DNA from 2 places in the Clostridium sp. ATCC BAA-442 genome. Region 1 is predicted to be linked to the other one. Evidence: riboswitches for the same ligand, from Rfam matches in the RefSeq annotation. Region 1 holds a riboswitch; the other holds the start of a gene.

Region 1 (20,729 bases):
CATGGCGCCGTCCTCCAGGGGGTAGTCCCGGCAGCTCAGCTCCATGATGTCGTACTGCCAGCAGCTCAGCTCCCCGTCCCCATAGTGGAACACGGCGTTGAACTGGTGGGGCTGAGCCACCATCTGCACCACCAGCTCCGCCCCGCCGTCCCCGTCCAGATCCAGCAGCACATACTCCAGCTCCTCCGCCGGGGGCAGGGTGACCTGGTGCAGCTCCAGCCCCTCCGGCGGGCGATCCAGCGCCCCCGGCTCCCCTGCCAGCAGGGCCCGGTAGTCCGCCAGGGCCTCGGCCGACACAGGCGCGGGGGACAACGGAGGCGAAACGGGCATGGAGTTGGCGGGTTCTTTCAGAGCTTCCAGGGGGGCGGGCGCGGGGCTGCCGGACGGTGCCGGCGGCTCTCCGCCTCCCGCGCAGGCGGTAAGGGCAACGGCCAGCAGACAGGCCAGCCCCGTTATGGACGTGTGGTTCACAGCGGTATTCCTCCTTCGGGCCGTTATGCCGTCATGATAACACCCCCACAGCCCGAAGGGAAACCCCTACGCGGTTTCAAATGGTGAAAATTTGGTAACAGGTCCTCAGAAGTCCGGGGCGGAGGCCAGCCGGAGCAGCCGCTTCCGCAGACAGGCGGTCAGCTCCACCTTTTTGGTGCCAACCTCTTCGAAGGCGATCACCGCCACCGCGCCGGAGCGGCTCACCACCATGCCGGGGCCGAAGGCCCGGTGCACCACCGCCGTGCCGGGCACGTAGTCCTTCTCCCACGCCGCCACCGCGGCGGCGTCAGGCTCCGCCGGGACCTTGCCCGGAGTCCTGGGCCTCTGGGACGTCCACTCCGGCGTACCCAGGAACTGCCCCACAAAGGAGGCCGGGGGCGACGGCTCGCCGAAGCGGTTGTCACAGGTGAGCAGAACAAGCTGCCGCCGGGCCCGGGTGGCCCCCACGTAGAAGAGCCGCCGCTCCTCCTCCAGGGCCACCCGCTCCTCGTCGGACAGGTCGTTCCCCTTCCGGGGATTCACCGATGGGAAAATGCCGTCCACCGCGTCGATGAGGAACACCCGGTCGTACTCCAGGCCCTTGCTGGCGTGGATGGTGGAGAGCACAAAGGGGCAGGCCGGGTCTCCACCCCCCGACTCTACCGTGTCCCGCAGCGCCTCCAGGCGGCGGAGAAAGCCCTCCACCCCCGGCTCCTGCCGGGCCAGGGCCAGCAGCAGCTCCACCCGGCTCTTGTCGCCCCCCTGGCTGGACAGGTAATCCCCGTAGCCCATGTACTTGACGATGCGCTGGAGGGCGGCAAAGCTGGAGAGCTGGGGCAGCTTGGACAGGTGGGTGCGCAAGGCCTTGAGCCGCCCCGTCTGCCAGGGCTCGAAGCCGCCCCCGTCGATGAGGGCGTCCAGCACCGGCGCCCCCTCCGGCCCCCGGCGCAGCTTCTCCTGGAGGACGCTCCGCTTGACGCGCACCTCCAGCTTGTAGTAAATCCGCAAAAACCGCTCCCGATCCGTGCCATCTAAGGCAAAGCAGAGCACATCGGTGAGATCCCGCACCGCCGGGCTGGTGAAAAAGAAGCTCTCCCGCTGGCGGCAGGCGTAGGGGATGCCCCGGCGCTCCAGCAGGTCAATGAGGGGCAGGGCGCTGTCGTTGTTGCGGTAGAGCACGGCGGTGGACTCCGTGCAGTCCGCCGCCGCCTGGGCCAGATAGTGGGCCTGCTGCCCGAAGTCGTTGAGATTCACGTGGCGCACCGGCTCCCCCTGGGGACGGCTGGCCCGCATGTGCTTGGGGTGGCGGCTGCCGTTGCGCTGGATGAAGGCGTCCGCCTTCTCCACGATGGCCCCGGCGGAGCGGTAGTTGGTCTCCATCAGCAGCACCTCCCCCTCCGGGTAGATCTGCCGGAACTCCATCAGCGCCTGGGGCCAGGCCGCCCGGAAGCCGTAGATGCTCTGATCCTCGTCCCCCACCATGAACAGGTTGCGGCTCCGGGCGGCCAGCAGGCGGAGAATAGCGTGCTGGATTTTGGAGGTGTCCTGGGCCTCGTCCACGCAGAGGTAGGGGTATTTGCTCTGGAAGTGGGCCAGGATATCGGGATACCGGCGGAGAATCCGCAGGGCGAAGACCATCTGATCGTCGTAGTCCATGCGGCGGTTGCGCTCCAGGTACTCCCGGTAACCGAAATAGACGGCGGGAAAATCCACCCCGTCCATCTCAATGGCCCGCACCTCCTCGTCCCGCAGCATCCCGTTCTTGCAGCAGGTGATGCGGGTGCGCACCTCCTTCACCTCCTGCTCCCCCGGCCACTCGGCCCCGTGGGACTGCATCAACCAGCGCACCAGGGCGTTCAGCTCCCCCTCGTTGGTCCACAAAGCGAAGGGCTCCACCCCCTTGGCCCAGGCGTAGTAGGAGATGATGGACTGGCAGATGCCGTTGATGGTGCGGAAGGCCAGCGCGCCGGCGTGCGCCTCCCCAAAGAGGGCGGCAAAGCGCCGCTTCATGTCCCCGGCGGCGGCCACGGTATAGGTGACGGTGAGGATGCGCCCCGGCTCCACCCCCAGGCAGTGGATGAGATAGCCCAGCCGGGTCACCAGGGTGGTGGTCTTGCCGCTGCCCGGCACCGCCAGCAGCAGGGTGGGCCCCTCGGCCCGGAGGATGGCCGCCTCCTGCTGGGGATCGGGGGTGAGGGCGTATCTGGCTTTGAATTCGGGGTAGGTCATGGCGTGTCCTCTCTTTCTGTGCGTACTGTTCAGAGTACCCCAGCCCCGGCGGAAAGTCAAGCGGCAGTTGCGGCATGGTCTGGGGCGTGCTATACTGGGTAAAAAGGAGGAATGTCCCATGCCCGCCAACACCCCCCGTCTGGAAACCGAACGCCTGGTGCTCCGCCGGTTTACCCCGGCGGATGTGGAGCCGCTGTTTTCCCTGATGCGCGACCGGGAGGTCAACACCTTCCTGCCCTGGTTCCCGCTGGAGACCGAGGCGGACGCCGCCAGATATCTGGAGGAGCACTACCTGGACTACTACCGCCGTCCCTCCGGCTGCCGCTACGCCATCTGCCTGCGGGAGAACGACCGCCCCATCGGCTACCTCCATGTGGACGACGGGGAGAGCCATGATCTGGGCTACGCCCTGGCCCGGCCATCCTGGGGCCGCGGCTACATGACCGAGGCCGCCGCTGCGGTGGTGGAGCGTCTGCGCGCCGACGGCCTGCCCTTCCTCACGGCCACCCACGACGCGGACAATCCCAAGAGCGGGGCGGTCATGGAGCGCATCGGCATGACCTACCGCTACTCCTACGAGGAGCTGTGGCAGCCGAAAAACCGGCTGGTCATCTTCCGTATGTACCAAATGGATCTGAACGGCACGTGGCCCACCTACCGGGCCTACTGGGACCGCTGGCCCCGCCACTGGGTCTGAAATCCGCCCTTGCAATTTGCGGAAAGGCGTGCTATAGTTGCCACAGAAAAGTCTGCACAACTGAATGCTGGGGGGCCGGATGGAATCCGGCTGAGAGTTAGGCTGTTCTGCCTATGACCCATGGAACCTGTTGGGTAATGCCATCGTAGGGAGCGCGGTTCACGCCGTTTTGCCGTTTTTTGCAAAGTCGCTCAGCGAAGGCTGTGCGGCTTTTACTTTTGCCTAAAACGGAGGTATCTGCAAGAATGAGACGAGAACCCTGGAAACTCAAGGACGTGGTCATGATGGCCATACTGGGTGTGCTGTTCGCGGTGGTCTACATGGCCGTGTTTTACGGCGGCACCGCCATTTCGGTGGCCCTCACCCCCCTGGGCCTGTCGGCCTTCGGCTTTGAACTCATCTACGGCGTGTGGTTTATGGCTGCCACCATTGCCGCCTACATCATCCGCAAGCCCGGCGCGGCCCTCATCACCGAGGTGCTGGCCTCCGCCATCGAGCTGCTCATGGGCAACTCCGGCGGCGCCACCGTGGTGCTCACCGGCTTCATCCAGGGCGTCGGGTGCGAGCTGGGTTTCGCCGTATTCCGCTACCGGAAGTACAACCTGCTCTCCATGGCCCTGTCCGGCGTCTTTGCCGCCGTGTGCATCTTCTGCTACGAGCTGTACTACCTGAGCTACTATCTGCTGGCCCCCACCATGCTGGCCGCCCAGTTGGCCGTCCGCTTTGCCAGCGCCGTGGTCTTCTCCGGCGTCATCGCCAAGCTGGCCTGCGACGGCCTGGCCCGGACGGGGGTACTGCGCAGCTACGCCGTGGGCGCCCGGCTTGCCCCGGTATCCATCGACGATGAGGAGGAATAAGCAATGGGTAAACTGAATGTGGTTCTGGACTGGTTTGCAAATACCAATCACACCGGCTTTCTGCTGGCGGAGAAGCGGGGCTACTTCGCGGAGGCGGGCCTGGAGGTGCACATCGACGGCGAGGTTCACGGCGTTATGGATCTCCACGGCGCCGATTTCGTGCTGGGCCCCCAGATTTCCATGCTGGACTGCATGTCCCGCGGGGTGGAGCTCACCGGCGTGGCCGTCCTCACCCAGCGCTCCGACTCCGGCATCGTCTCCCTGAAGGAGAGCGGCATCACCTCCCCCCGGCATCTGGAGGGCAAGCGCCTTACCCACTGGGCCCCCCGCTGGTTCCACGGCGTGATCGGCGAGGCCGTGCGCCTGGACGGCGGCGACTACGGCAAGGTGGAGCTGGTGCCCATGGACGTGGGCGACATCGTCGCCACCCTGGGCGCCGTGGCCGACGCCACCTGGGTCTACGCCAACTGGGAGAACGAGGAGCTTATCGCGGCGGGCAAAGAGATCAACTTCATCAACCTGGCCGACGTGGACCCCCTCTTCGACTTCTGCGCCCCCGCCATCGCCGCCACGCACCAGGTTCTGCGGGACCGACCCGCCGAGGTGCGGGCCTTCCTGGCCGCTCTGGACCGGGGCTATCAGGAGGCGGCCCGCGATCCGGAGGGGGCCGTCCTGGCGGTGAAGGACGGCCTGCCCGCCGTGTCCGAAGCCATGCTGGTGCGCAGCCAGAAGCACCTGGCCCCCCTGCTGCTGGATCAGCGGGGCCACTGGGGCCCCATCCGCCCGGAGCGCTGGGAGTGGATGGCCGACTGGCTGGTGGCCAACGGCTACTACGACCGCCGCCGCCCCACCGAGTACACCAATGACTTCCTCCCCGTCTGAGGTGGGCCGCATCACCCTGGAGCGCGTCACCTTCCGCTACCTGGAGCAGAGCAAGCGCCCGGTGCTGGACGAGGTCAGCGCCTCCTTTGACCGGAGCCGCATCACCGTCCTCACCGGCCCCTCCGGCTGCGGCAAGAGCACCCTGCTCTATCTGGCGGCGGGGATCTATCCCCAGAACGCCGGGTTCCTCCAGGAGGGCACGGTGCGGGTGGAGGGACAGGAGCCCGCCGCCCTGGGGCCGGGGGAGCGGTGCGCCCTGGTGGGCATGCTGTTTCAAAACCCGGAGCTCCAGTTCTGTATGGACACGGTGGAGAACGAGCTGTTCTTCTGTCTGGAGAACCGGCGGGTGCCCCGGGCGGAGATGGAGGAGCGGCTGAGCGCCGCCCTGGACTTCTGCGGCATCGCCCACCTGCGCCGCCGCCCCCTCCGCTCCCTGTCCGGCGGGGAGAAGCAGCGGGCCGCGCTGGCCTGTCTGGCCGCACTGCGGCCGGCCTGGATCCTGCTGGACGAGCCCTTCGCCAATTTGGACGACCAAACCGCCGCCCTTCTCTGCGGGCAGCTCGCCCGGCTCCACCGGGAATGCGGCACCGGCATTCTGGCCATCGACCACCGGCTGGACCACTGGCTGTCCATCGCCGACGAGATCCGCCTCATGGCCCAGGACGGCACGCTGGACGGCGCCGCCTATGCCCCCAGCGCCCTCTCCCCTCAGGCGTGGGCGGAGCGGGGCGTCAGCGTCCCCGGCTGCCCCTACCAGGCCGCCCGGCCGGTCAAGACCGGGCCGGAGGAGGTGGTGCTCTCCCTGCGGGGCCTGCGGGTCTCCCAGGATGGGCGCGAGGTGCTGCGGGACGTGAACGCCGACTTCTTCCGGGGGCGCATCCACGCCATCGTGGGCCCCAGCGGCAGCGGCAAGAGCACCCTGTTCGGCGCCCTCAGCGGCCTTTACCGCTATCAGGGCTCCGCCCGGCTGGAGGGGATGGAGCTGTCCAGGCACCGCCGCCGGCTGACCGGCCGCATGGGCTTCGTCACCCAGAGTCCCCAGGACCAGTTCGTGGCGGACACCGTTCTGGACGAGGTGACGGTCAGCCTGCGCCACAGCGCCGGGGCGGGCGATCCCGCCGCCGGGGCCGAAGAGGTGCTCCGCCGGATCCAGCTCTGGCGCTTCCGCCGCCTGTCCCCCTATATGCTCAGCCAGGGCCAGCAGCGGCGGCTGGGGGTGGCCGCCCTGCTGGCCTACGACTGCCAGGTGCTGGTGTGCGACGAGCCCACCTACGCCCAGGATCGCGGCCGCACCGCCGCCATCATGGACGCCCTCCAGCAGGAGGTGGTGGAGCGGGGCCTCACCCTCATCCTGTCCACCCACGACCGGGCACTGGCTCAGGACTACGCCGACATTCTCTACGAGCTGAAGGAGGGGAGCCTGTATGAAGTCGCTCAATCCCGCCTGTAAGCTCATCGGGCTGGTGGTGCCCACCCTTCTGCTGGCCGGACTCCATCACCCGGCGGTCAACCTGGCGGTATTTGCGGTATGTCTGGCCGCCCTGCTTCTCTCCCGCGCCAACGTCAAGGTGCTGGCCGGGGCCCTTCTCCCCGTGCTTCTGGTGGCGGTGGGCATGTTCTCCACCGGCTACCACTTTCACGCCGGGGCGGGCATGCCCATCAACGCCGCCGCCCAGGCCCTCACCGGGGCGGCGGTGTGGAACGGGCTGGTGCTGGGCAGCCGGGTACTGGCCTTCGCCGGGCTGGGCCTGCTCTTTGTCCTCACCACCGACCGCATCCTCCTAGTGCGCTCCCTCCAGCAGCAGCTCCGCCTCCCCCCGGTGTTCGCCTACGGCCTGCTGGCCGCCTGGGGCATCCTGCCCAATATGATGGAGGAGTACAAGCGCACCCGCGCCGCCTTTGCCGCCCGCGGCATCCGGGTCTTCCCCGTCTCCCCCGCCCTGCTCAAGCCCCTGCTGGTCAAGTCGGTGCGCTGGTCGGAGGAGCTGTCCATCGCCATGGAGTCCAGGGGCTTCGACGGCCGCGCCCCCCGCACGTGTAGCCAGCCCCTGCGCCTGCGGCCGGTGGACGTCCTCTTCCCCATCCTGTCCTGCGCCCTGTTTCTGGCCCTGTTCTTCCTGCTGGGACGCTGAAAAACCGCCCCGGAGCGAGGCTCCGCGGCGGTTTTGCTTTACGGCTTGCACTGGCCGCAGGGGGAATAGCCCTCGGCCAGCAGGGCCTCCCGGCTTCCGGTGTAGTCCGTCCGGTTCTCCGGCTTCATGTCCTCCACGCTGGCGCAGGTGGGCAGGTGGAATTTCTTCGTGTTGGTATTGAGCACGTAGGCGGCGCCCGCGGGGGTGGGGCTGGCCTGGGTCTCCCCCTGCTCCCCCTCCGCCCAGCTCGCGCCGGTGGCGTAGTCGATGCCGATGCCCGGCTGGACGTTGTAGACATAGACGTTGAAGCAGACTCCCTCCCCCTGGTCCTCCACGCTCCCGGCCTCCATCAGCACTCCGCTGGCCACCAGATTGTCCCCCTCATAGAGCGGGGTGACCCGGTAGAGGACGTGGTTGGAGGTCTCCTTCACATAGTCGGCCACCAAGTTCTCAAAGGGCAGCATGCCCTCCACGTTCATGTAGCGGGTCCCGGTGATCAGGTTGCGCTCGTTGGCGTTCTCGCCGGTGAGCTGGAATCCAATGAGGTGGCAGCGGTTGTAAAGGTACTGACCGCCGTACTCCACGTTGATCCAGCCGGAGGGCTTCACCGAGCTGATGCTCTCCCGCGCCTCGGTGGGCATCAGCTCCTCCCCCACGCAGGCGTAGGCCGTGCCGCAGCGGCCCAGCCCGTCCAGCGCACGGTAGGTCTCAAAGGCCTCGGTGGTATATTCCTCCTCCCCAAAGAAGGGCTGGTTGTCATTGATGACCACATAGGGCTCGCCCGTATAGGCGGGCACCTGGTCCAGATCGTAGCTGACCGCCGGGGCGGCCTCCCCCTGGCAGCCGGTGAGCAGCAGGGCCAGGAACAGCAGGAGCGGAAAGACGCGTCTCATCGGGTATAGACCTCCTTTGTAATGCGCTCGTGGGAGTGGCCGGAAAACTCCTCCCGGCGGGCCAGAGTCCACCCCAGAGGGCCGGGCCGCACATCCAGCCAGGCGTCGGCGGGGTAGCGCCGGTTCCAGCGGTAGAGCACCAGCCCCTCCAGCCGGTCCAGCCAGGGCAACAGGGGCGGCTCCTCCACAAAGCAGAGCTCCCCCGGCCCGGCCTGGGCCAGGAAATCCTCCGCCGCGGTCAGATACTCCGGATACGGCGCCTCAAACAGCCGGAGCGTGTCCCGACTCATCCACAGCCGGCGGCCCGCCGCATCCTCCAGGATGCGGGCGCACACCGCCCGGTCCCGGCTCTGCCGCCGCCCGTGGAACGCCATCCCCCAAGCCTCGTCCACGCAGACAATTGCTGTCATCCGGCTACATCTCCTCCCGGCATAAAAAGAAAAGCACCTGTGTAACACAGGTGCTCTTCCGTTGGTGCGCGAGGCGGGACTTGAACCCGCACGTGCGTAATGCACACTAGAACCTGAATCTAGCGAGTCTGCCAATTCCACCACTCGCGCATGTCCCTTTGTTCAGAACAGGTTATATTCTACCATCTTCTCCCCACCTTGTCAACCCCTTTCATCAAATTTATGACCTCTATTTTTTCTTATTTCAAAATCTGTGCAGCGATTCTCTTTTTAGCTTGATTCTTTTTTCCGCCTTTGATATAATGCTTTTGAGATAAAAATTCTCAATATATTATTCTCAAGAGTGGAGGATCGAAATGAAGCGGATGTTTACAAAGAGCAAGACCAAGGCAGATATCCTGTCCATGCTGGACAGGATGATTGCGCAGCACGGGGATGCAATGTCCATTCCCATGCTCCGTGTGGATCAGAGCGACCACCTCAAACTCTACACCTGCGCTCTCACCACCGGCTTCCTACAGGCTATGATCTGCCGCCTCCCCCGCAGCCTGGAAAACCCAGAGGGCATTCAGCGCGCTCTGGTCATGAAAAAAGTCTCTGAAATTGAGGAGCGCCTCTCCAGCGGCCCGTATGGCTTTCCCAACGCCATTGTTATCACCCTCAGATGCCAGGACAGCCCCTATATAACTGTTGCCCCTCTGGAGAGCCGCACCGGCGACTCCTCCGGCATTGTCCTTTTGACCGTCGCTCTCCACCGTTACCGTGAGCACATCGCAGCCTGTGCGGCAGACGAGGCGGGCTATCTTCTAGCCCCAGAGCAGGAACTGCTGGGCTATATGATCGACGGCCATCACCGCACCGAAGGGGCTTATGCGGCGGGCAAGCTGGACTACCCCTTCCTCACCGGCGTCTACTTGGATCTGGATCTGCGCAAGATGGCAGCCTCCTTTGCTGAGATCAACTGCAACCAGGAGAAGCCCTCCGCCATACATACCAACGCCATCCGCAACCTCTCCGGCCTGATGTCCGACCGGGAGAACACCGCCTTTGACCTGATGGACGAGCTCAATGGCCGGGCCGGCCTCTTTCATGACCGGATCAAGATGTTCGACGGCCCCCGTGCCCGCTCTCTGCCCCGGGCTTATGTCAACTCCAGCAAAATGCAGAAGCTGCTGGAGCATTGGCTCGAGATCAACCTGCAGAACGGCTTCAACTACACCACTTTTTCCGCCCGGGTGGAGGCCATCGAGACTTATTTTTCCGCCTGGAAGGCATGTTACCCGCAGGCCTGGGACAGTTCCGCGCACGTTCTGACCAAAACAATGGGAATCGACATCCTGTTTGATCTATACGGACTGCTGTCGGAGTTCATGCGTTCCTCCATTCTCGCCCCCGGCGCCCTTCCGGAACGGGAGGACTTCATTACCGCCATTCACAGGTGCTTTTTCGACCTTCAGGAGCAGGACGGCGCGGCCTTCTATCTTCCCAAGCGGCTCGAGCTCGATGCCCAGAGCGGCGAATCCATCCCTCTGACCTGGGAGAGCTCCACCTTCGGTGGACTGTCCAGCGGCAAGGGAATCCACTTCCTGAAGGGAAAGCTGCGCGAGATGATCGCCCTCACACGGCACAGCTTCCCCGTACACTGACTACTCCAAAGCACCCCCGCCGGACTGCTCCGGGAGGGCGCTTTGCATGGTATGATACGCCTCAGCGGGCGGCTCCAGCCCCGGCTGTTTGCCCGTACAATGACAAACTCCCGGTAGCAGGTCCATATTCCCCAGGGCACGCGCCCCCCAGTCGCACTGAACGTTGGAGAACTTCCTCCCCTCCGCCCACCACAGGAATTTCTCGTTCTCACTCTGGGCAATGCGGGAACCGATGAACCGGTCTGCCCTTACCACTTCTTTCCCATATTGATGATTTAATTATCGCAGTCTAATGATCAATATATCAGCTCTGCCCCCTTCTATCAAAAAGCATGCATAGAAGAAGCGCACCAGCCGGCGGCCGGTGCGCTTCTTCTATGTATTTTGGGGGTTAGTCCTCCCGGTCCAGGGTGATGTGGGGGACCATGGTGGTGGTAAAGGTCAGCTCAGGCTGGGAGGTGTCACAGTGGCTGAACTGGACCGGCATATCCATGTCGCTCTCCACAACCACGGCATAGCCGACATTCATGGGAACGGGCTCACCCTTGTCGTTCTCCATCAGGTCGAACCGGGCATGTTTGGTCCGGCGGGCAGGCACCACGCTGGTATAGCCGGTCATGGGCTCACGATCCTGGAAGTAGAAGGTGAAGCGCACATGGGCGTCCCGGCCGGTCTCGTTGATGAAGGCGCAGCCCTCATGGCTGGTGAAGTAGCCGGTGCCGCGGGAATGAAGGTAGGCGTCGGGAATATACCACTTGTACTTGTACTCCATATTGATCCACTCACTTTCTATTGTAATTGTTTGTTGCAGTTCACTCAGACCGGCGCGGGGCCGTAGGCTCTGGGATCCGGGTCGTCCACCCAGCCCCAGGAGGGGCACACATCGTGGGCCACGAAGATCCGCTCCTTCTGGATGCCCAGCACCTGACTCAGATCATTCATGAACTCCTCGGAGAGCATCTCGCAGTTCTTGGGGCCGATGTCATAGTCCCCATGAATTTTAAAGTTCACAAAGGCCGCGGGGGTATCCCTGCCGCTGAAGAACATCTGCTGCTTGTCCTCCATGACGATCATGAGCCAGCGCTCCCGCTTGGTGGGCACCTTCTCCCATGACACGGCCAGGGCCGTTTTCAGCTCCTTTGCTCTGTCGCTGGGAATCTCCACATTGGTCCTGATGATGATACAGGGCATATGCAATACCTTCCTTTCTGTCATGTTCAGTTCTTGACCCAGCCCCAGGAGGGACATTCATCGTGAGCCACAAAGATCCGCTCCTTCTGAATACCCAGCACCTGGCTGACATCGGTCAGGAACTCCTCGTTCAGGATCTCGCAGTTCTCCCTGCCAAGGCTGCCTAGAATCTTGAAGTTGACAAAGGCCGCAGGGGTATCTTTGCCGCCGAAGAACATGGTGGTGTTGTCCCGGATGGTGGTCATGAGCCACCGCTCACTCTTACCCGGAAGCTTCTCCCAGGAAACCACCAGGGCTTTTTTCAGTTCCTCGGCCTTCTCCTTGGGCACCTCCATATTGGTATACATAACAATACAGGGCATGTCCGTATCCTCCATTCCAATCAATTTATCAGCAAGGGCGGTCCCCTTCTCTGGCCGCCGGATTAAAACGCCTCCAGATAGATCTGCTTTACCTCGTCCCGGGTAAGCGCCTTGGTATGATTCCGCATGCTTCCGGCAAAGACGTTGATGCAGTTGTCCGTCATCCAGTCGATTCCGGACTCCTCCACCCCCAGCTCCCGGAGCTTGCAGTTCAGATCAATGGACTTGAGGAAGCACTCCACCGCCTCCGCGCAGTCGGTCTCGTCCTTGCCGCCCAGCAGACGGGAGATGGCCGCGTAACGCTCCGGCTTGGTGTTGTAAGAGTGGCGGAAGAGGGGGGGTGTCAGGGCCGCCAGTCCCTTTCCATGGACCACGTTATACATGCCGCTGACCGGATGCTCCATCCCGTGGCCGCCGCCCACGCCGGCGGTGTTGATGACAATGCCGCCCAGCAGGCTGGCCAGGGTGATGTTCTCCCAGTCCTCCTGTGTGCCCTCACCGTGGTACACCTTGGGCAGGCTCCCGGCTGTCAGGCGGATGGCGTGCAGGGCAAGCTGGTCGGTAATGGGCTGGCTTCGGGTGGCCAGGTAGCCCTCCATGTTGTGGGAGAGGGCATCGAAGCCCACCGAGGCCAGCACCTCCTTGGGCATGGTCTTCATCAGCTCAGGGTCGATAAAGGACACTTTAGGATAGATCAGGTCTCCCCACAGGGACTTCTTGTCCTTAGTCTCGGGGTTGGTCAGCACCGCAAAGGGGTTGGCCTCGCTCCCTGTGCCGCAGGTGGTGGGTACCTCCAGAATGGGCAGGCAGCCGGTACCCTGCTTTCCACCGGAGATATAGTCATTCACGTCACCGCCGTTCACCGCGCAGAAGGCCACCGCCTTGGCCGCATCCATCATGGAGCCGCCGCCCATGCCGATGACTAGGTCGCACCCCTGCTCCCTGGCCAGGGCCGCGCCCTCCATAACCGTGGTGGTCAGGGGGTTGGGCTCCACCTTATTGAATACCGTGGCGCGGACGCCCGCGGCCTCCAGCAGGGCGATGGAGCGGTCCAGCAGACCGGAGCGTTTCGTGCTGCTGCGGCCCGTCACGATCAGGGCGTGGGTGCCATAGCTCTTGGCCGTGGCGCCCAGTTGGTCGATCACATTGGCGCCAAACAGCAGACGGACCGGCATAAAGTAAGAGAATTCCATACGATTACCTCATTTCTTTGATTTATATCAGCAGGTATAGAGCTCCGGGCGGCGGTCCCGCAGGAGCGGGCCGTTGATCCGGGCCCTATCCGCGTCCTCCAGCTCCATCTCTGCCAGCACCACCACGTTCTCCGCCTCATCTGCCTGGGCCAGTACGGAGCCGTCCGGCCCCAAGAGCATGCTGTGGCCGAAGAACGTGTATTCTCCCTCCTGCCCGGAGCGGTTGCAGGCCGCGAGAAAGAGCTGGTTTTCAAAGGCCCTGGTCTTGAGTTCCGTCTCGAAGACGGGCAGCTCGGAAAAGCCCCCCGGCATAATGCTGCTGGAGATGGAGATCAGAATCAGCCTGGCCCCCTTCTTCATCAGCTCACGGCAGGTCTCCGGGTAGCGCCGGTCGTAGCAAATGGCCAATCCCACCTTCCCGTACCGGGTATCCGCCACCACAAACTCCGGTCCGGGTGTGAAATAGTAGCGCTCATAGCTGCGCGTACAGGGTACATGTACCTTCCGATAGACCGCACCGATCGTCCCCTCCGGCGTCAGCAGAACCAGGGAATTATAGTAGGTACCAATCAGACTCTTTTCAAACAGCGGAAGGGCCAAGTAGATCCCCAGCTCCCCCGCCAGGGAACGAAAGCGCCGGACGGTTGGCCCGTCCAACTCCTCCGCGTAGGCAAAGTAGCGGGTGTCCTTATACAGCGGGAAAAACTCATCCAGCGCCAGCTCCGGCAGCACGCAGAGATCGGCCCCCTGCCTGGCCGCCTGAATCAGCAGCCGCTCCGCGCGCTCCACGTTTGCCTCCCGCCCTCCGATGTCCGCCGACATCTGTATGGCGGCAACCTTTACCTTCATTGTTCCGCCCCTTCTCTCCGGCCGGTCATCTCTGCACCACCCAGTCGATCATGTTCTTCCAGAACAGGTGGATATACTCCCATTCACAGAAAGCGGGGGGCATCCAGTGGGGCGCGCAGTCCGAGGCCCAAGCGAAGCTTCTGCCCTTTCCGTACTCATAGAAGGACAGGATGGGGTCTCCCTGGTATTCCACCGCCACCTGTGCCCCCGGCTTGGCTACGGCCTTGTTGTAGCCAAGCAGATAGGGCCATTCCTCGGGCAGCCCCTTCAGTGCCGGATGGCGCTGGGGGTCCACCTTCAGATCAATGCCTTCCGGGTGCTCCTGCCGGTCGTCATAGGGGAGAAAATCGACCGGGAGTGCCTTCTCGATGGGCGAACCGTGGTAGCAGCCCTTGCCGCCGATGCCCTGGAAGGTCATGTAGCCTCCCATCATCCCCAGGGCGCCGCCCTGCTCTACATAGTCCGCCAGGAGCTGTAGGCGGTTGGGGAAACGGACGCTTTGGGTAAACACCAGGGGGTGGAGCAACAGGGTATTGGCCCCCACATCGCTGAGAATCACCACATCATACGTCTTCAGCTCCTCCATCGTAGAGGGGAATTTCTCTCCCACCAGATGGGAGGGCAGGTGGGTGATCTCTGCAAACTCGTCCATCGCGGCATGGATTCGGCCGATCTCCGTTCCATACCCGCCAACCGAGAAGTCGTCCCACCCCTTTACCTCCATGTTATGGGTCAGCCAGGACTCCCCGGCAAACAGCATCTTGTACTTTTTCATATCAAGCTCCCTTCCATCGGTTCAATCGGTTGATTCTGTGCGGCGCAGCGGTGACACTTCACGATGTGGTCCCGTCCCACCAAGGCAGGCGCCGGAATATGCTTGGAGCAGTTCTCCGTCCGGTACGGGCAGCGGGGGTGATACCGGCAGCCGGAGGGCGGCCTGATCGGGCTGGGCAGCTCGATCGGCGGCTCCCTGTTGGCCGTACTTAGGCGGGCGTCTCCGCTGATCTGGGGAATGGAGCGCAGCAGCTCCTTGGTATAGGGGTGCCTGGGGTTGTGATAGAGCTCCTCGGAGGTGCTGTACTCAATGACCTCGCCCAGGTAGAGCACCGCAATATGGTCGCTCATGTACTCCACTACGCTCAGATCATGGGAGATAAAAATAATCGAAATGCCGAACTCCTTCTGCAGGTCGTGAAACAGGTTGAGCACCTGCGCCTGCACCGACTTGTCCAGTGCGGACACCGGCTCGTCGGCCAGGATGATTTTAGGCTCCATTGCCAGGGCCCGCGCCACCGCCACGCGCTGTCGCTGCCCGCCGCTCAGGCTGTTGGGGTATTTGTTGAGGAAGGACTTCTGCATCCCAACCGCGTCCAGGTAGCGGTATGCCCGCCGGCATGCCTCATCTCTGGGCACCTGATTGGCCGTCAGGCCGAAGGTGATGTTCTGCAGTACATTCATCTTGGGGTTCAGGGAGGAGTAGGGGTTCTGAAAGACCATCTGCATATTCTTCCGAAAGGTCTGCACATCCTGCCCCGTGGCATGGGCCATGTCGTACTCCTTCCCGCAGAGCTTCATTGTGCCGCTGTCCGGCCGGATGCTGTGAAGGAGCAGCCGCGCAACCGTGGATTTTCCGCAGCCGGACTCACCGACGATGCCCAGCACCTCCCCCTCCTCCAGGCCGAGGGAAACGTGATTTACTGCTGAAACCACGTCGTTTTCGCCCAGCAGGCGCTTTTTTACCACAAAGGACTTGCACAGGTCGTTGACCTCTAAAATCTTGCTCATTGTACGCTCTCCAATCACGGCGCGCCGTCATACCGCGCGGGCTTAGCTGTTGGCCTCCATGGCTTCCTTCAGGCCGTCCGAGATGATATTGACACTCAGGGCTGTGACAAAAATGAACAGGCCCGGAATAATGGTAATCAGGGGATTGATGTAGATCTGCTGCCGCAGGGCGTTCAGCATGGAGCCCCATTCCGGCGTGGGGGGAGAGATGCCCAATCCCAGAAAGCTCAAGCCAGAGGCCGACAGGATGCTGACGCTGAATTGCGTGGTACAGTAGATGAAGATCCGCCCAAAGGTGTTCGGTATGATGAAAAACACGATAACCTTCAGCGGGCTGGCCCCGGAGGTCTGCGCCGCCTCAATAAAGTCCTCCGGCATGATATCCTGCACGGTGGATTCGGCCACCCGGGCGATGGGCGGAACCAGAATGACGGCGATTGGAATGATGATGCTGGACAGGCCCGAGCCCAGAACCGAGGACAGTGCGATGGCCAGCAGAATGGAGGGGAACGCATAGAAAATATCCAGGGTGCGCATGATGATCTGGGCATAGGCCTTGCCGAAATAGCCGGAAATGATCCCCAGGATACTGCCCACGATGGTGGCCAGCGCCACCGGCAGGAAGCCCATCAGCAGGCTCAGGCGCCCGCCGTACAGGCAGCGGGTCAGGATGTCGCGCCCCTGCTCGTCTGTTCCCAGCAGATGGCCGGCCGTGCCGATGCCCTGCAGCCGCTCCGCCGCATTGCCCTCAAAGGGGGTATACTGGGTGAGCAGCGGCGCGCCGAGGGCGCACAGCACCACGATCACGAACAGGATCAGCGCGGGAAGGGCCGCCGGGTAACGGAGAAAGGTCCGCACAAAGCGGCTGCGCGCCTCCCTGCGGAAATGGAGCTCCTCCGGATCCGCCGCAGCTCTGGAGCCAATGGATGACAGCAAAACAATCACTCCTTTGTTTCCCGCAGGTCTTTATTTTCTCAGGCGCGGATCTGCCACAATGCGGAGCAGATCGATGAGCAGGTTGATGCTGACAAAGATCGCCGCCACAATCAGGATGGCCGCCTGGGTCACGGGAAAGTCGCTGGTGAAGATGCTCTGATAGATGATCAGGCCGATTCCCGGCCAGGAAAAAATGGTTTCCACCATCGTGGAGCCGCCCATCAGGTAGCCGAACTGCAGGCCCGCTACGGTCAGCAGCGTGGGAAAGCTGTTGCGCAGCACATGCCGCATGATGGCCGGCTCACTGAGTCCCTTCGCCCGCAGGGTAGTGACAAAGCTCCGGCTGCGCATCTCGGAGACTGAGCTGCGCACCATCCGCGTCATAATCCCCAGTGTCATGGCGCCGGCCGCGATAGCGGGAAGAATCAGGTGCTGTATGAGGGAGGAGAAGGTATAGTCCCCACTGGTATACATGCCTGTAGACGGCAGCAGGCGCAGGGTGACGGAGAAGATACCGATCAGGATCAATGACAGGCAGTAGTTTGGAATACTGATACCGCCGATGCCGAATACCGTGCCGATCCAGGAGAAGATGGAATTCGGCCGGTACGAGCTGTAGACACCGATCAGGATACTGAGCAGGAACGCTAAGATGCTGGCCCCCAGCGCCAGAATCAGGGTATTGTGGAGGGCCTCGCTGACCACGCTGAGCACGAGCCGGTTGTCGCTGACAGAGTTCCCAAAATTGCCGCGCACCGCGTTGCCCAGCCACATGAAATACTGCATATAGAGTGGCTGGTCAAAACCATACTGGTCGATGATCACCTGCCGGAGCTCCTCCGAAGCATCCAGAGGCACAATGCTGTCAATGGGTTCTCCCGGCATCATCTGCAGCAGGGCGAATACAATAACCGTCACACCGAAGAGCGTGAGGAACGCCAGGCCTATTCGTTTCAAGATAACTCGGACCATACTAACTCCCCTTGTATACTGCGGCCGGCGGCCAGGTTTCACTGGCCGCAGGCCAGAGTCTTTTGCCGGAAATGACAGCGCTTATGAGACGGGGTTCTCTTACTCGACGGTAACCGTCGTCAAATCGACATACCAGGTCTGGGACTGGGCAAAATTCTGCACATTGGGGGCCAGGACCCGCAGGTTCCGGTCGTTGCAGACGATCACCCAGGGCAGCTCCTCGGTAAAAATCTTCTCGGCTTCAATGAACTGCTGGGTGGACTCCGCCTCGTCCGTGGCCGCATAGGCCGCCTCGATACAGGCATCGTACTCCGGGTTGCTGTACTTGCCGGTGTTGAAGGAGCCGCCCGTGCCCGCAAACTTCTGGAACACATTGGGGAACATGGTATAGAAGGAGGTGTTGAGCGCGCCCACATCGGCGTACTCATCCTTGAAGCCCACCTTCATTACGTCCCACACCCGCTCGGATTCCGACATATCCAGCTCAATGTGGATACCGACCTCCTCGGCGCACTTCTGGATGTACTCATTCATAATCTGGGGGAACATGTTGCCGGAGCCGCTGGTGGGGCAGACAAAGGTCGTGGTAAAGCCGTCGGGATAGCCGGCCTCGGCCAGCAGTTCTTTCGCCCTCTCCGGGTTATAGGTATACTCCTCCACACCCTCCGCATACCACGGAGAACCTGGATACATCAACTGCGCCAGCGGTGTGCCCACACCCTGAAGGATGTCATTGCACAGTCCCTCCCGGTCAATGGACATGCTGAAAGCCTGCCGGACGCGGGCATCTGCAAAGGGGCCGGACTCCGTGTTCATGATGTAAAGCCACGCATGGGGGTAGTCGTTCAGCTTGACCTGATAGCCCTGGGACTTCAGAGACTCCAGGGACTCCACGGGAACGACCTCGGCCCAGTCCACCTCGCCGGACTGGAGGGCCGCCAGGCGGGCCGACGCGTCGGAGATGGGCTTGAGGATCAGTGTCTTGATCTGCGGCACGTTCCCCCAGTAGTTCTCGTTCCGCTCCATGACGAGCTCCTGGCCCGCGATCTTGCTGACAAACTGGAAGGGACCGGAGCCTACGGGGGCGTCGGCAAAGCCGTCGCCCTTCTCCTTCACCGCCTCCATGGAGGGAATCATGATATAGGGCAGATCGTAGATCAGATAGGCGTTGTTGTCCTGCACAGTGTCAATGGTGATCGTGTAGTCGTCCACCTTGGCATAGGATTCGATATTGGCCAAGAAGCTGCCCACCGATGCGGCGCAGGTGGTGCTGTAGTACTCAAAGTCAGGATTCATCACGCGGTCCAGAGCAAAGATCACACAGTCCGCATTGAAATCCGTTCCGTCGTGGAACTTGACTCCCTCCCGTAGATGGAACGTCCACCGCTTGGGGTTTTCCGGGTTCTGCTCCCAGGAGGTGGCCAGGCCTGGGATAATCTTGCCGGCCTCAGTTTCCGAGCTCGCATCCCACTTCACCAGGGCGTCATAGAGCTGGAAGCTGACGAAGCGGTAACCCTCCTGCCCCTCCGTGGGCTCGGAATCGGTATTGGGCAGAGCCGCGCAGGTCATCGCAATCCGCAGAGTGCCGCCGTCGCCGGTACTGTCCACACCGGAACCGCCGCCGGTGGGCGAGGTTTTCTCATCCGAATTGCCGCAGGAGACACAGCCCGCCAACAGGGCTGCCGCCAGAGAGAGCGCCAGGAATCTTTTCACGTGTTTCATGTCCTCATTTACCTCCAGACGTTACTAAATTCATATGACACGCCGTCATATGGTGCTCATCGATGGGCTTGAGCTCTGGAACGCTCTGCCGGCACGCCTCGGTTGCGTAGGCGCAGCGGTTGGAAAAGGGGCATCCGGGCGGCATATGGACAATGGTGGGCGGCTGTCCCTCGATGGCAACCAGCCGCTCCCGGTTGCCGCTCTTGGGGAGCGCGGCGATCAGCGCCTTGGTATAGGGGTTCGCCGGCGTCTCCAGCACCTGCCTGGTGGCGCCGCACTCCAGAATGATGCCACCGTACATGATGGCGATCTGATCCGCCACCCGGGCCGCCACACCGATGTCGTGGGTCACCATCATGATGGACATGCGGTCGCTCTCCTGCAGCTCCAAGAACAGGTTGAGAATCTGTTTTTGGATGGTGACATCCAGGGCCGTTGTGGGCTCGTCCGCCAGCAGCAGGCAGGGATTGCAGCACAGCGCCATAGCGATGACCGCCCGCTGGCGCATGCCGCCGCTCATCTCGTGTGGGTAGGCGTTCATCCGCTCCCTGGGCGAAGGGATACCCACCTTGACGAAGAGCTCTTCTACCCGCTCCCTGGCCTCTGCCTTTGTCAGGCTGGAGTGCGCCCGGATGGTCTCTACAATCTGATAGCCCACCTTATACATCGGGTCCAGCGCGGACAGAGAGTCCTGATAGATCATGGCCATCCGGTTGCCCCGGATATCCCGGAATTCCTTCTCACTCATTCGGAACAGGTCATTTCCCAGAAACTCCGCCTGTCCCTCTACGGCGGCTGTCTTGGGCAGAATCCGGAGCAGCGCCTTCATATAGGTGCTCTTTCCAGAGCCGGACTCCCCCAATATCACCAGCGTCTTGCCCCGCTCCAGGCTCAGGGAAACCCGGTTCACCGCCCGAACCATCCGGTCCTTGATCTTGAAATCTGCACACAGCCCGGTGGTCTTAACAATGATGTCGCTCATCCGCATTCACTCCATGCGCTTCTTAAAATCCAATACTTCTTCATACGATGGGATAGAATCCTGTGCCCCTACCCTGGACACCGCCAGGGCGGACGCCATATTGGCGAAGACGATCGCCTCCTCCGTGGAGCGGCCGTCCGCCAGCTCCCGGGCCAGCGCCGCGTTGAAGGTGTCTCCTGCCGCTGTGGTATCCACCGCCTGTACCTTGGGCGGGCGGTAAAGCGTATGCCCCTCCCGGTTGACATGCAGGGCACCGCGGCTTCCCAGCGTAATGATGATATTCCGCGTCCCTTTCTCCAGCAGGGGTTTGCAGTGAACCGCAAGCTCCTCCACTTCATCGGTCGGGCAGCCGGTCAGGCGCTTGAATTCGCTCTCATTGGGGGTCAGATAGTCCAGTCCCGCATATACTTCATCAGGCAGGCTGTCCGGTGCGGGGGCCGGGTTGAGAATGACGGTTTTGTGCAGCCCACTGGCCAGCTCCACCGCGTAGCAGACGCTCTCAAAGGGGATCTCCATCTGG
Region 2 (10,655 bases), on a different contig from region 1:
GACATGGTGGTGGCCGATCTGGAGGCCGAGGGCTTCCTGGTGGCCAAGGAGAACATCACCCACTCCTACCCCCACTGCTGGCGGTGCAAGCACCCCATCATCTACCGGGCCACCGAGCAGTGGTTCTGCTCCGTGGACGCCATCAAGGACGCGGCGGTGAAGGCCTGCGACTCCATCCAGTGGAAGCCCGAGTGGGGCAAGGAGCGCATGACCTCCATGATCACCGAGCGCAACGACTGGTGCATCAGCCGCCAGCGCGTCTGGGGCGTGCCCATCCCCATCTTCTACTGCGAGGACTGCGGGGCCGATATCGTCACCCCCGAGACCATCGCCCACGTGGCCGCCCTCTTCCGGGAGCACGGCTCCAACGTCTGGTTTGACCGGGAGGCCGCCGAGCTGCTGCCCCAGGGCTTCGTCTGCCCCAAGTGCGGCAAGGCCCACTTCACCAAAGAGACCGACATCATGGACGTGTGGTTCGACTCCGGCTCCACCTGGGCCGCCGTGGCGGCCGAGCGCCCCTACCTCAAGTACCCCGCCGACCTCTACCTGGAGGGCGGCGACCAGTACCGCGGCTGGTTCCAGTCGAGCATGCTCACCTCCATCGCCGTGAACGGTGTGGCCCCCTACAAGCAGATCGCCACCCACGGCTGGACGGTGGACGGCGAGGGCAAGGCCATGCACAAGTCCCTGGGCAACGCCGTCTCCCCCGACGAGGTCATCAAGGACTACGGCGCAGACATGCTCCGCCTGTGGGTGGCCTCCGCCGACTACACCCAGGACATGCGCATCTCCAAGGACATCATGAAGCAGCTCTCCCAGGCCTATCTGAAAATCCGCAACACCGCCCGCTACATGCTGGGCAACCTGTGCGACTTCGAGCCCGACCGGGATCTGGTGCCGGCGGAAAACCTGATGGAGCTGGACCGCTACGCCCTGCACACCTTCAACGAGCTGGCCAAGACCGCCCGCGCCGCCTACGACCGCTATGAGTTCCACGCCGTCTACCGCGCCGTCTACAACTTCTGCGTGGTGGACATGTCCAACTTCTACCTGGACATCATCAAGGACCGGCTCTACTGCGGCGCCGAGGCCGAGCGCCGCTCCGCCCAGACCGCCCTGTACCACATCCTGGACGGCATGACCCGGCTCATCGCCCCCATCCTGGCCTTCACCTCCGACGAGATCTGGCACGCCATGAAGCACGCCCAGGGCGTAAACGCCGAAAGCGTCCTGTTCAACGACATGCCCGGCGACAACGCCGCCTTTGCCCTGGACGCGGCCGCCCGGGAGCGCTGGGCGAAGCTGGTCAGCCTCCGCGACGCGGTGAACAAGGCCCTGGAGAATGCCCGTAACGCCGGCGTGTTCAAGAAGGCCCAGGACACCGACGTGACCCTCTCCGTGTCCGAGTCCGACGCCGCCTTCCTGGCCGGGGTGGATCTGGCCTCCCTGTGCATCGTCTCCAAGGTCACCGTCACCACCGGGGCCGTGGAGGGGGAGAAGAGCGAGGACTGCCTCATCCCCTGCACCATCGCCGTCGCCCTGGACGAGTCCCCCAAGTGCCCCCGCTGCTGGAACCACAGCGAGCACATCGGCGCCGACGGCCACCACAACCAGCTGTGCGACCGCTGCGCCGCCGTGGTGGGTGAGTAATTCCGCAGATAGCAGATAGAAAACGGACAGGACGCCGCAGCGCTGCGGCGGCTATGCCTGCGGCGTCTCCTCCTGTTTTTCCGTCAGTTTGCGATAGGTCTCCCGGTCCCGCTCGGCCTTCTCTGTCTGCTCCAGCCCCTCATAGGCATCGGCACGGATGCTGTATGCCTTGGCGTAGCCTGGATCCAGCTTGATGGCCTTGTTGCAGCTTGTGACCGCTTCGCTATAGCGCTCCAAGTGGTTGAAGTCATCTCCTACGTTTGCATGATAGATTGCACTATTGGGGGCGAGTTTGACTGCCCTACGCTGTTCGATCAACGCCTTTTGATATTCTCCCTGATGGGCGTAGAGAACACCCCGGTTGTTATAGGCTCTTGCGCAATTGGGGTCGATCTGGATGGCCTTTTGGTAGCTCTGCAGGGACTCCTGCACCTCTCCAAGCCTTTTCTGCACATCGCCCAAGGTCGTATAGAGCCCCGCATCGGCCGGTTCCAGCTCCAGCGCCTTCTCATAATCGGCCTGGGCCTTTTCGTACTCCTCCAGATTCCAGTAAGCGCTGCCCCGCTCCCTGTAAAGCCTCTTGTCCCCCGGCGGCAGTTCAATTGCCCTGGTAAAGTCAAGAACAGCTTTGTCATACATCTTCACAATGGTAAAGCACAGGCCCCGATTGCGGTATACCTCCGAAGTCTCCTTCAGCTCCAGCGACCGGCTGTAGTCCCGTATGGCCTGTTCCGGATCCCTCTGGTGGTTGCAGACACCCAGGTACCAGTAGAGCCTGCTGTCCTCCATTCCCAACTCTTTGGCTTTGGTGAAGTCCTCCAGCGCCTGGGCATAGTCGTTGGCAAAATAGTAGAGCTTTCCCCGCTCCCAGTAGGCCTCCCCGTCCTCCTCGTCCAGCTCGATGCGGCGGTCCAGCCGCTGAAGCTCCTCCCGCTGTTTGGCGTCCATGGCCCGGAGGATGGCGCTCTGGGTCTCGCTGGGGGTCTCCGCGGCCCGCAGCTTCTCCTGAAATGCCTTGACCTGCTCCTGATAGTCCCTCACCCGCTGCTCAGCCGCGCTTTCGATATGCTCGCAGGGGTCAGTATAGCCGAACCGCTGCCCCATCAGGTACATCATCTCGTCAAAGCCCTCAATGGGGATAAAGTATCCGCCGTGGCGCTCCACCACCTTCTGAATCTCCTCCGGCGGCTCGTCGTGGCGGTAGCACCAGTAGAGGCCGCTCAGGCACTCGGTCTCCTTCAGAAAGTCCATCAGGCTGTGGTCGCCCCCGGCATAGCCGATCACCACGGGGGTATAACGCTTGAAGGCCTCCCGCAGGATATCCTTCCACTGCTTCGACAGGCCGTTGACCTGCTCGGCCCGGTTGAGGGGGTCAAAGAACAGGCCCCGGTGGAGCTTGGCGATGATGGGCCGGCTGGTGTTGAAGTTGATGTACTGGGCCAGCAGCTCGTGGCTGATGACGATGGGCCTTTTATCCGTGTAAATAAACAGGGCGTCCTCCACCAAGCTGTCGAAATTGGTGGTGATCACCAGGTTGTTGCGCGTGTTGGCCAACAGGGCGGCCAGGGGATAGTAGCCCAGGCTGGGCTGGGCGCGCTCCAGCGTCCGCTCCAGGAAAGCGGAGCCGTTCTGATAGTCCGGAAAAAAGCGCATGGCATAGAGGTCAAAATAGGCCCGGCTGGACGGCTTGGTCGAGCGCACCCCCAGCCGCTTTTTCAGCTCCTTGATCTCCTCCTTGGAGCATTGCTCCAAAATCTCCCCGTGCCACTGTTTGGCCAGTTCCTCCCCGGTGGGGATACCAGAGGTCTTGGAGGCCCCGGCGCCCAGGATGAAGCAGTAGCGCCGCTCGTTTTTACAGCCCTCCTCAAGGGTATTCAGGAACACATTTAACGAAAGGGTCCGCCTTTCATCCAACGCACTCACCGCCTTTCGGCTTTTTGCCCCAGTATACCAGATTTTTCTTGTTTCTTCAATTGGAATTTACATCCGATCTTCCGGGTTGCCCCCGGCGGCAGGCCGTGATAAAATAGAGCAAAACCGAAGAAAAGGAGCCCTTTGTCCATGCTATATGCCGTTCTCGTGGTGGCCCTGGTGGTACTGGACCAGGTGGTCAAGTTCCTGGTGCGGGCCAACATCCCCCTGGGGGGAGACGTCCCCTTTCTCCCCCATATTCTCCAGCTCACCTATGTGCAGAACACCGGCGCGGCCTTCTCCCTGCTGGAGGAGCACACCTGGATTCTGACCATTGTGTCCCTGGTGGTGTCCGTCCTGCTGGTGGTGCTTCTGGTGAAAAAGGTCTTTCCCCGCCCCTTCGCCATGGCCGCCCTGTCCATGGTGCTGGCCGGGGCGGTGGGCAACCTGATCGACCGGGCCCTGCTGGGCTACGTCACCGACATGTTTGAGACCCTGTTCATGCGCTTTGCCGTCTTCAACGTGGCGGACATCTGCGTGGTGGTGGGTGGCATCGCGTTCTGCGTGTACTACCTCTTCTTCCACGGCAAGGAGGAGGGCCATGGAGCCGATTCTGCTGCGGGCTGACCGGGCGGGGGAGCGGGCCGACCAGCTCCTGGCCCGGCTGGTGCCGGAGCTGACCCGCTCGGCGGCCCAGCGCCTGCTGGAGGCGGGGGCGGTCACCCTCGGCGGCCGCCCGGTAAAGAAGAACGACAAGGCCGCCGTGGGCGACGTGCTGGAGGTGCGCCTCCCGGAGCCGGAGCCGGTGGACGTGCTCCCCCAGGATATCCCCCTGGACGTGGCGTATGAGGACGCCGACGTGATTGTGGTCAACAAGCCGGTGGGCCTGGTGGTTCACCCGGCGGCGGGCCATCCGGACGGCACACTGGTCAACGCTCTGTTATATCACTGTGGCGAATCACTCTCTGGAATCAACGGAGCCCTCCGCCCCGGCATCGTCCACCGCATCGACCGGGACACATCGGGGCTGCTCATTGCCGCCAAGAACGACTTTGCCCACCAGGCCCTGGCCGCCCAGCTCCAGGATCACTCCCTCTACCGGGAGTACGAGGCGGTGTGCGTGGGCGGCCTGCGGGAGGACCGCGGCACCGTGGACGCGCCCATCGGCCGCCACCCCACCGACCGGAAGAAGATGTGCGTGGATTGGAAAAACGGCCGTCCGGCGGTGACCCACTGGACGGTGTTGGAGCGCTTCCCCGGCTATACCCATATTCAGTGCCGTCTGGAGACCGGCCGCACCCACCAGATCCGGGTGCATCTGGCCTCCATCGGCCACCCCCTGCTGGGGGACGTGGTATACGGGGCCAAGAAGCCCGTCCCCGGCCTGGCGGGCCAGTGCCTCCACGCCCGCAGGCTCTCCTTTGTCCACCCCCGCACCGGGGAGCGGGTCACGGTCGAGTGTCCGCTGCCTGCCTATTTTACCCAAGTGTTGACAAAGCTGCGCCATTTGGTATAAACTTTAGGATAACCGTAGAACAAATCGAATCGCAGGGGCGCTGGACGCAAGTCCGGCTGAGATCAGGGCGTATGGCCGCCCGTGTCCCTTAAACCTGATCCGGGTAATGCCGGCGTAGGAAGAGTATTCGACGATAGAGGTCGTTTCTCCCGTACCGCATTGCGCTGTTTCCGGTTTGCGCTGCGGTACATTTTTTAGGAGGAATGAGCTCTATGTCTGAACCTGTCACCACAAAAGCCCCTGGCCGCCGCCGTATGTATCTGCTGGTGCGGATGCTTTGCGAAGGCGGACTCATGATCGCCCTTGCCCTGGTGCTGGGGCTTCTCAAGGTATTTGAGCTGCCCCAGGGCGGCTCCATCTCGCTGGAGATGCTCCCCCTGCTGTTCTTCTGCGTGCGCTGGGGCATGGGAGGCGGCTTCATCGCCTGCTTTGCCTTCGGCGTACTCCAGGTATTCATCCAGGGCGCGGTAAGCTGGGGCTGGCAGTCCATCCTGCTGGATTATGTGCTGGCCTTCGGTGTTATGGGCATCGCCGGCCTGGGCCGTGGCAAGCCCCACGGCATCTTCTGGGGCAGCGTGCTGGGCGGAGCCGCCCGCTTTGTTGTCCACTATATCAGCGGTATCACCATTTACAAAATTCTGGCCCCCACGGAGATCTTCGGCACAGTATTCGACAATCCCGCCCTCTACTCCCTTATCTACAACGGCAGCTATGTCGGGATTGACCTTGTCCTGTGTCTGGTGATTTTTGGCATTCTCTATGCACCGCTGAAAACGTATATGACGGGGGCCGATCTGAGAAGGTAAGGTGTGAATCAGTTGGGCAAATTCAACGGCGTGCTGCTGGTCAGCGATTTTGACGACACCCTCTACGGGGAGGACATGCGCATCACCCGGGAAAATGTGGAGGCCCTGACCTACTTTACCCGGGAGGGGGGCACCTTCACCGTGGCCACCGGCCGCGCCCGCCCCAACTTCGCCCCCCACGCCAGCCACATACCCATCAACGCGCCGGTGATTCTGTCCAACGGCTCCGCCCTGTACGACTTCCGGACAGAGGAGATGATTTACGAGACCTTTCTGCCCGACCGGGTGCGGGAGGATCTCCAGCAGATGGCCCGGGCCATTCCCACCATCGGCTTTGAGGCCTACCACCACGACGCCATCTACGTCTACCAGCCCAACGCCGTCACCCAACGCCACCTGGAGCGGGCGGGCATGACCGCCCGGGAGGTGCCCATCGCGGATATCCCCCTACCCTGGAGCAAGGTCATCCTCCAGCAGGACTATGAAACCCTTCTGCACACCCAGCGCTATCTGCTGGAGCGGTGGGGAGAGCACTACGAGGCGATCTTCTCCAACCGGGTGCTGCTGGAGCTGACCCGGAAGGGGAGCAGCAAGGGCGGCATGGTGCAGTACCTGGCCCGCCGCCTGGGCATCGACGCCCAGCACATCTACTGCGTGGGGGACAACCAGAACGACATCCCCATGCTGGCCGTCTCCGCCATCCCCTTCGCCCCCGCCAACTGCGCCCCCGAGGTCAAGCAGTGGGGCGCCCGTATCCTGGGCGCCTGCGAGGAGAGCTGCGTGGCGCAGATTGTGGATATCCTGGATCATATTTACGCGTAAACATGTGCGCCGCCCGCCGGAGTTCCGGCGGGCGGCGCGTACTTTCTAGCTTGCTTGTACTTTGTGCATTGCGTGGACGGACGCCCGTCTAAAGGGCCTCCATCGCCCCGGCCAGCAGCAGGGCGTAATCGGGCAGCCCGTCCAGGGGCGCCCGCTCATCCACCGAGTGGGTGTCCAGAATGTCCGGCCCGGCGGAGGCCATGACCAGCCCCGGGGCCTTGGCCCGGAACACCGACGGCTCCAGCCCCACGTGGACGGCGGAGAGCTCCAGCGTCCGGCCGGTCTGCTCCCGCCACACCCGGCCCAGCACCGCCGCCAGGGGGTTGGCCCGGTCGCCGGGCCAGCCGGGGTAGCCGGTGACGGACAGGGAGAACCCGTGGGCCGTCCCCAGGGTCATGTGCCGGCCGGCCAGCTCCGCCTCCCACTCCGGTCGGGTGGAGCGCAGGAAGGCGCACACCTCATAAACATCCCCCTCGGTCCCGGCCCGGCCCAGGTTGGCGGAGGCCCCCACCGTACCGGGGAAGGCCGGCTCCATGGCGTATACCCCGTGGTACAGCCCCATCAAAAAGGCCAGGGCGTGGGCCTGGAAGGCTGGCGTCCACGCCCGCTCCGGCCCCTCCGCCGGGGCGCAGGCCACGGTCAGGCCGGGATCGGCCGCCCGGTAGCCGGCCAGGGCGGCCCGCAGGGGGGAGAGGTCGGGCTCCGCGGGGCAGAATACCACTGCCTCGGCCTGGGCGGGGATGGCGTTGTGGGTCAGGCCCCCGGAGAGGGAGGCGATCCGCCCGCCGGGCAGCCCGGCCAGATAGGCGGCCAGCAGCTTGATCGGGTTGGCCCGGCCCCGGTTGATGTCGTCGCCGGAGTGGCCGCCCCGGCCGCCGGAGAGGGTGAGCCTCCAGGCGGGGAGCGCCGGGGCCGGCCCGGCGTCCAGCGGGGCGGCCCAGGTCTCCCGCCGTCCGCTGGCCGAGCCCACCACCGCCCGGCCCAGGTGAAAGCCGTCGGTGTTGAGCAGGTATTCCGCCCCGGCCAGCCAGTCGGGCGCCACCTCCTTGGCCCCCTCCAGCCCCACCTCCTCGGCGGTGGTGAAGAGCAGGCGCAGGGGCCCGTGATTCACCGCCCCGGTGGACAGGAGCCACAGCGCCGCCGCGTTGCCCAGGTGGTTGTCCGCCCCCAGGGAGGAGCGGCCGTCCGAACGGAGAAAGCCCCCCTCCTCCACCACCGCCACCGGGTCGGTGAGGGGGTTCCAGCCGCTGCCCGGCCGGACGGCGCACACCATGTCCAGGTGGCCCTGGAGGATCAGGCGGGGGGCGCTGGCCCGCCCCGGCGCGGGGGGCACGTCGGCCATCCGGTTGCCCGCCCCGTCCCGGACGGGGGAGAGGCCCAGCCCCCGCAGGTATGCGTCCAGCTCCTCCCCGGCGGCCTCCTCGTGCCGGGAGGGCCGGGGGCGGCGGGAGAGGATGCGGAAGGTGTGTACGATGCCCCGGGTGATGGCCTCCCGGCCCCCCAGGCGCTCCAGAAGCGTCATATGCAATCCCTTCTTTCGGGGGTATTCTACCACATCTCCGCCCGCCGCGCCAGGGCTAGGCCTTGTTTGAAAAATAGCAATATGACCAGCGGCGAGGAATTTTGCCCGCTGGCAAGCAATTTTTTCGCAGGAATCCTGGCGGATTTCAAGGAAAAATTGGGCCGTCCAGAGGGCAAAAGGCCCGGCGATTGGGCGTGTTGACTATTTTCAAACAAGGCCTATCCCACCGCCTCCCAGATGCCCAGCAGCACCAGCAGCGCGCCGGAGAGGGGAAGGGCGTATTTGCCCAGCAGCCGCCCGGCCAGCTTATCCCCCAGGGCGCGGCCCAGGGGGAGGGCGGCCAGGGTGACCAGGAAATTCGCCAGGGCCGCCCAGCCGGGGGCAATGCCGGACACCCCGGCGGCCACGCCGATGCCCGCGTTGTTCACCGCCAGGGCGGCGGCCAGGGAGACGCACCCCCAGAGGGTGGCGGCCCGGTTTTCCCCTTCCGCCTCCCCGGCGGGTCCCAGGCGGCGCAGCCAGTCCAGCACGAACCACGCCCCGATGCCCGCCAGCACCAGCCCGCCCAGCAGGTTGGGCAGCGGCCCGCTGAGCACCCGGGCGGCCCCGGCCCCCAGGAGCAGGGAGGCCCAGGTGATCAGGGTGGTGAGGGCGGCGATAATCAGGCTGTGGGACAGGGAGACCCGCACGCCCTTCACCGCGTAGCCCATGGAGAGAATTACAGTATCCAGATTACAGGCCGCGGCAAACAGGACCGCGGCCAGAAGCAGCGAAAGCCATTCCATAGCACTCCTCCTATTCCGCCCATCCTATGCCAGGTCTGAAACAGGGGTGCCGAGGGTGGCTTTTCGCTGGAGTTTATGCTATACTGGATCTTATCTATCTGTCAAACAGAAAAGGAGACTGCTCCATGAGCGCCAAGGAAGAATTTATCGAGATCTACCGGGAGAACATCCGGCGGGACGGGGCGGACGCCCTGCTGGACTACCTGGAGCACAAAAGCGATTTTTTCACCGCCCCGGCCTCGGCCCGGTTCCACGGGGCCTACGCGGGCGGCCTGTGTGAGCACAGCGTCAATGTCTACCACTGCCTGACCGCCTACCTGGAGCGGGAGCGGGTGAAGGAGCTGTACGGCCTGGAGTACCCGGCGGAGAGCGCCGCGCTGGTTTCACTGCTCCACGACGTGTGCAAGACGGGCTGCTACAGGCAGGGCTCCCGCAACGTGAAGGGCCCCGACGGCAAGTGGCAGGCGGTGCCCACCTTTTTCTACGAGGACCCCCTGCCCTACGGCCACGGGGAGAAGAGCGTCTACATCCTCTCCGGCTTCCTGCGCCTCACCCGGGAGGAGGCCATGGCCATCCGCTGGCACATGGGCTTCTCCGGCGACGAGGACAAGCGGCTGGTGGGCCAGGCCCTCCAGCAATACCCCCTGGCCTTTGCCCTCAGCGTGGCCGACATGGAGGCCACCTATTTCCTGGAAAAGGAGGAGGACTGAGGCATGGCAAAACGCGAAAACGACCTGGGCCGCGATCCCATCGGCAAGCTCCTCCTGCGGCTGGCGGTGCCCACCGTCACCGCCCAGTTGGTCAACGCCCTCTACAACATCGTGGACCGCATCTACATCGGGCACATCCCCGGTGAGGGCGATCTCGCCCTCACCCCCCGGCCTGGGCATCTGCTTCCCCGTGATTCTGTTTGTCTCCGCCATCTCCGCCCTGGTGGGCATGGGGGGCGGCTCCCGGGCGGTGGTGCGCATGGGGGAGGGGAAGCTGGACGAGGCCAACAAAATTCTGGGCAACTGCACCCTGCTGCTGATGATCCTGGGCCTGGCCGCCACCGTGGTATTCCAGCTCTGCAAGGAGCCCATGCTCTACCTCTTCGGCGCTACGGAGAACACCATCGGTTACTCCATGGACTATTTGAATATCTACCTCTACGGCTCCATTTTTGTGGAGCTGGCCCTGGGCCTGAACTTCTTCATCACCTCCCAGGGCTTCTCCACCGTCGGTATGGCCTCGGTGATTATCGGCGCGGTGGTCAATATCGTCCTCGACCCCATCCTTATCTTCGGCCTGAATATGGGCGTAAAGGGCGCGGCCCTGGCCACCATCACCGCCCAGGCCGTCTCCGCCGTGTGGGTGGTGCGCTTTTTGTGCGGCAGGCGCACCAAGCTGCGGATTCAGCGGCGGCTTCTCCGTCTGGATGCCAAGGTGCTGGCTCCGGTGCTGGCCCTGGGGCTCTCACCCTTCATTATGCAGTCCACCGAGAGTCTGGTCAACATCGCCTTCAATTCCTCCCTCAAGACCTACGGAGGCGACCCGGCGGTGGGCGCCATGACCATCTGCTCCAGTATCATGCAGGTCTTTTCCCTCCTGTTCCAGGGCCTGTCCCAGGGGGCCCAGCCCATCGTGGGCTATAATTACGGCGC

Evidence for each region. Region 1 has a riboswitch for thiamine pyrophosphate ahead of ACESY8_RS11130 (ECF transporter S component). Riboswitches for the same ligand answer to the same signal wherever they lie in the genome.
Region 2: linked by a shared signal. The riboswitch ahead of ACESY8_RS08405 (energy-coupled thiamine transporter ThiT) and the one ahead of ACESY8_RS11130 (ECF transporter S component) in region 1 are both predicted to bind thiamine pyrophosphate.

What each region holds. Positions count from the first base shown of each region.
Region 1 covers NZ_CAXSQB010000023.1:24,825-45,553, forward strand. The annotation lists gene ACESY8_RS11115 (hypothetical protein) at 1-471, opposite strand, end outside; gene ACESY8_RS11120 (ATP-dependent helicase) at 577-2,700, opposite strand; gene ACESY8_RS11125 (GNAT family N-acetyltransferase) at 2,819-3,397, shown strand; TPP riboswitch at 3,456-3,566, shown strand; gene ACESY8_RS11130 (ECF transporter S component) at 3,643-4,254, shown strand; gene ACESY8_RS11135 (ABC transporter substrate-binding protein) at 4,258-5,136, shown strand; gene ACESY8_RS11140 (ABC transporter ATP-binding protein) at 5,117-6,586, shown strand; gene ACESY8_RS11145 (energy-coupling factor transporter transmembrane component T family protein) at 6,561-7,268, shown strand; gene ACESY8_RS11150 (DNA/RNA non-specific endonuclease) at 7,307-8,161, opposite strand; gene ACESY8_RS11155 (hypothetical protein) at 8,158-8,571, opposite strand; tRNA gene ACESY8_RS11160 (tRNA-Leu) at 8,634-8,721, opposite strand; gene ACESY8_RS11165 (ParB N-terminal domain-containing protein) at 8,928-10,217, shown strand; gene ACESY8_RS11170 (sensory rhodopsin transducer) at 10,609-10,989, opposite strand; gene ACESY8_RS11175 (phenylpyruvate tautomerase MIF-related protein) at 11,034-11,408, opposite strand; gene ACESY8_RS11180 (phenylpyruvate tautomerase MIF-related protein) at 11,435-11,770, opposite strand; gene ACESY8_RS11185 (iron-containing alcohol dehydrogenase) at 11,833-12,963, opposite strand; gene ACESY8_RS11190 (carbon-nitrogen hydrolase family protein) at 12,991-13,812, opposite strand; gene ACESY8_RS11195 (glutamine amidotransferase) at 13,838-14,587, opposite strand; gene ACESY8_RS11200 (ABC transporter ATP-binding protein) at 14,584-15,597, opposite strand; gene ACESY8_RS11205 (ABC transporter permease) at 15,640-16,542, opposite strand; gene ACESY8_RS11210 (ABC transporter permease) at 16,564-17,505, opposite strand; gene ACESY8_RS11215 (ABC transporter substrate-binding protein) at 17,605-19,227, opposite strand; gene ACESY8_RS11220 (ABC transporter ATP-binding protein) at 19,232-20,209, opposite strand; gene rbsK (ribokinase) at 20,216-20,729, opposite strand, start outside.
Region 2 covers NZ_CAXSQB010000015.1:8,790-19,444, forward strand. The annotation lists gene ileS (isoleucine--tRNA ligase) at 1-1,650, shown strand, start outside; gene ACESY8_RS08390 (tetratricopeptide repeat protein) at 1,702-3,573, opposite strand; gene lspA (signal peptidase II) at 3,712-4,188, shown strand; gene ACESY8_RS08400 (RluA family pseudouridine synthase) at 4,163-5,077, shown strand; TPP riboswitch at 5,101-5,215, shown strand; gene ACESY8_RS08405 (energy-coupled thiamine transporter ThiT) at 5,290-5,883, shown strand; gene ACESY8_RS08410 (HAD-IIB family hydrolase) at 5,887-6,705, shown strand; gene ACESY8_RS08415 (M20/M25/M40 family metallo-hydrolase) at 6,794-8,227, opposite strand; gene ACESY8_RS08420 (MntP/YtaF family protein) at 8,446-9,012, opposite strand; gene ACESY8_RS08425 (hydrolase) at 9,138-9,722, shown strand; partial or broken gene ACESY8_RS08430 (MATE family efflux transporter) at 9,726-10,655, shown strand, end outside.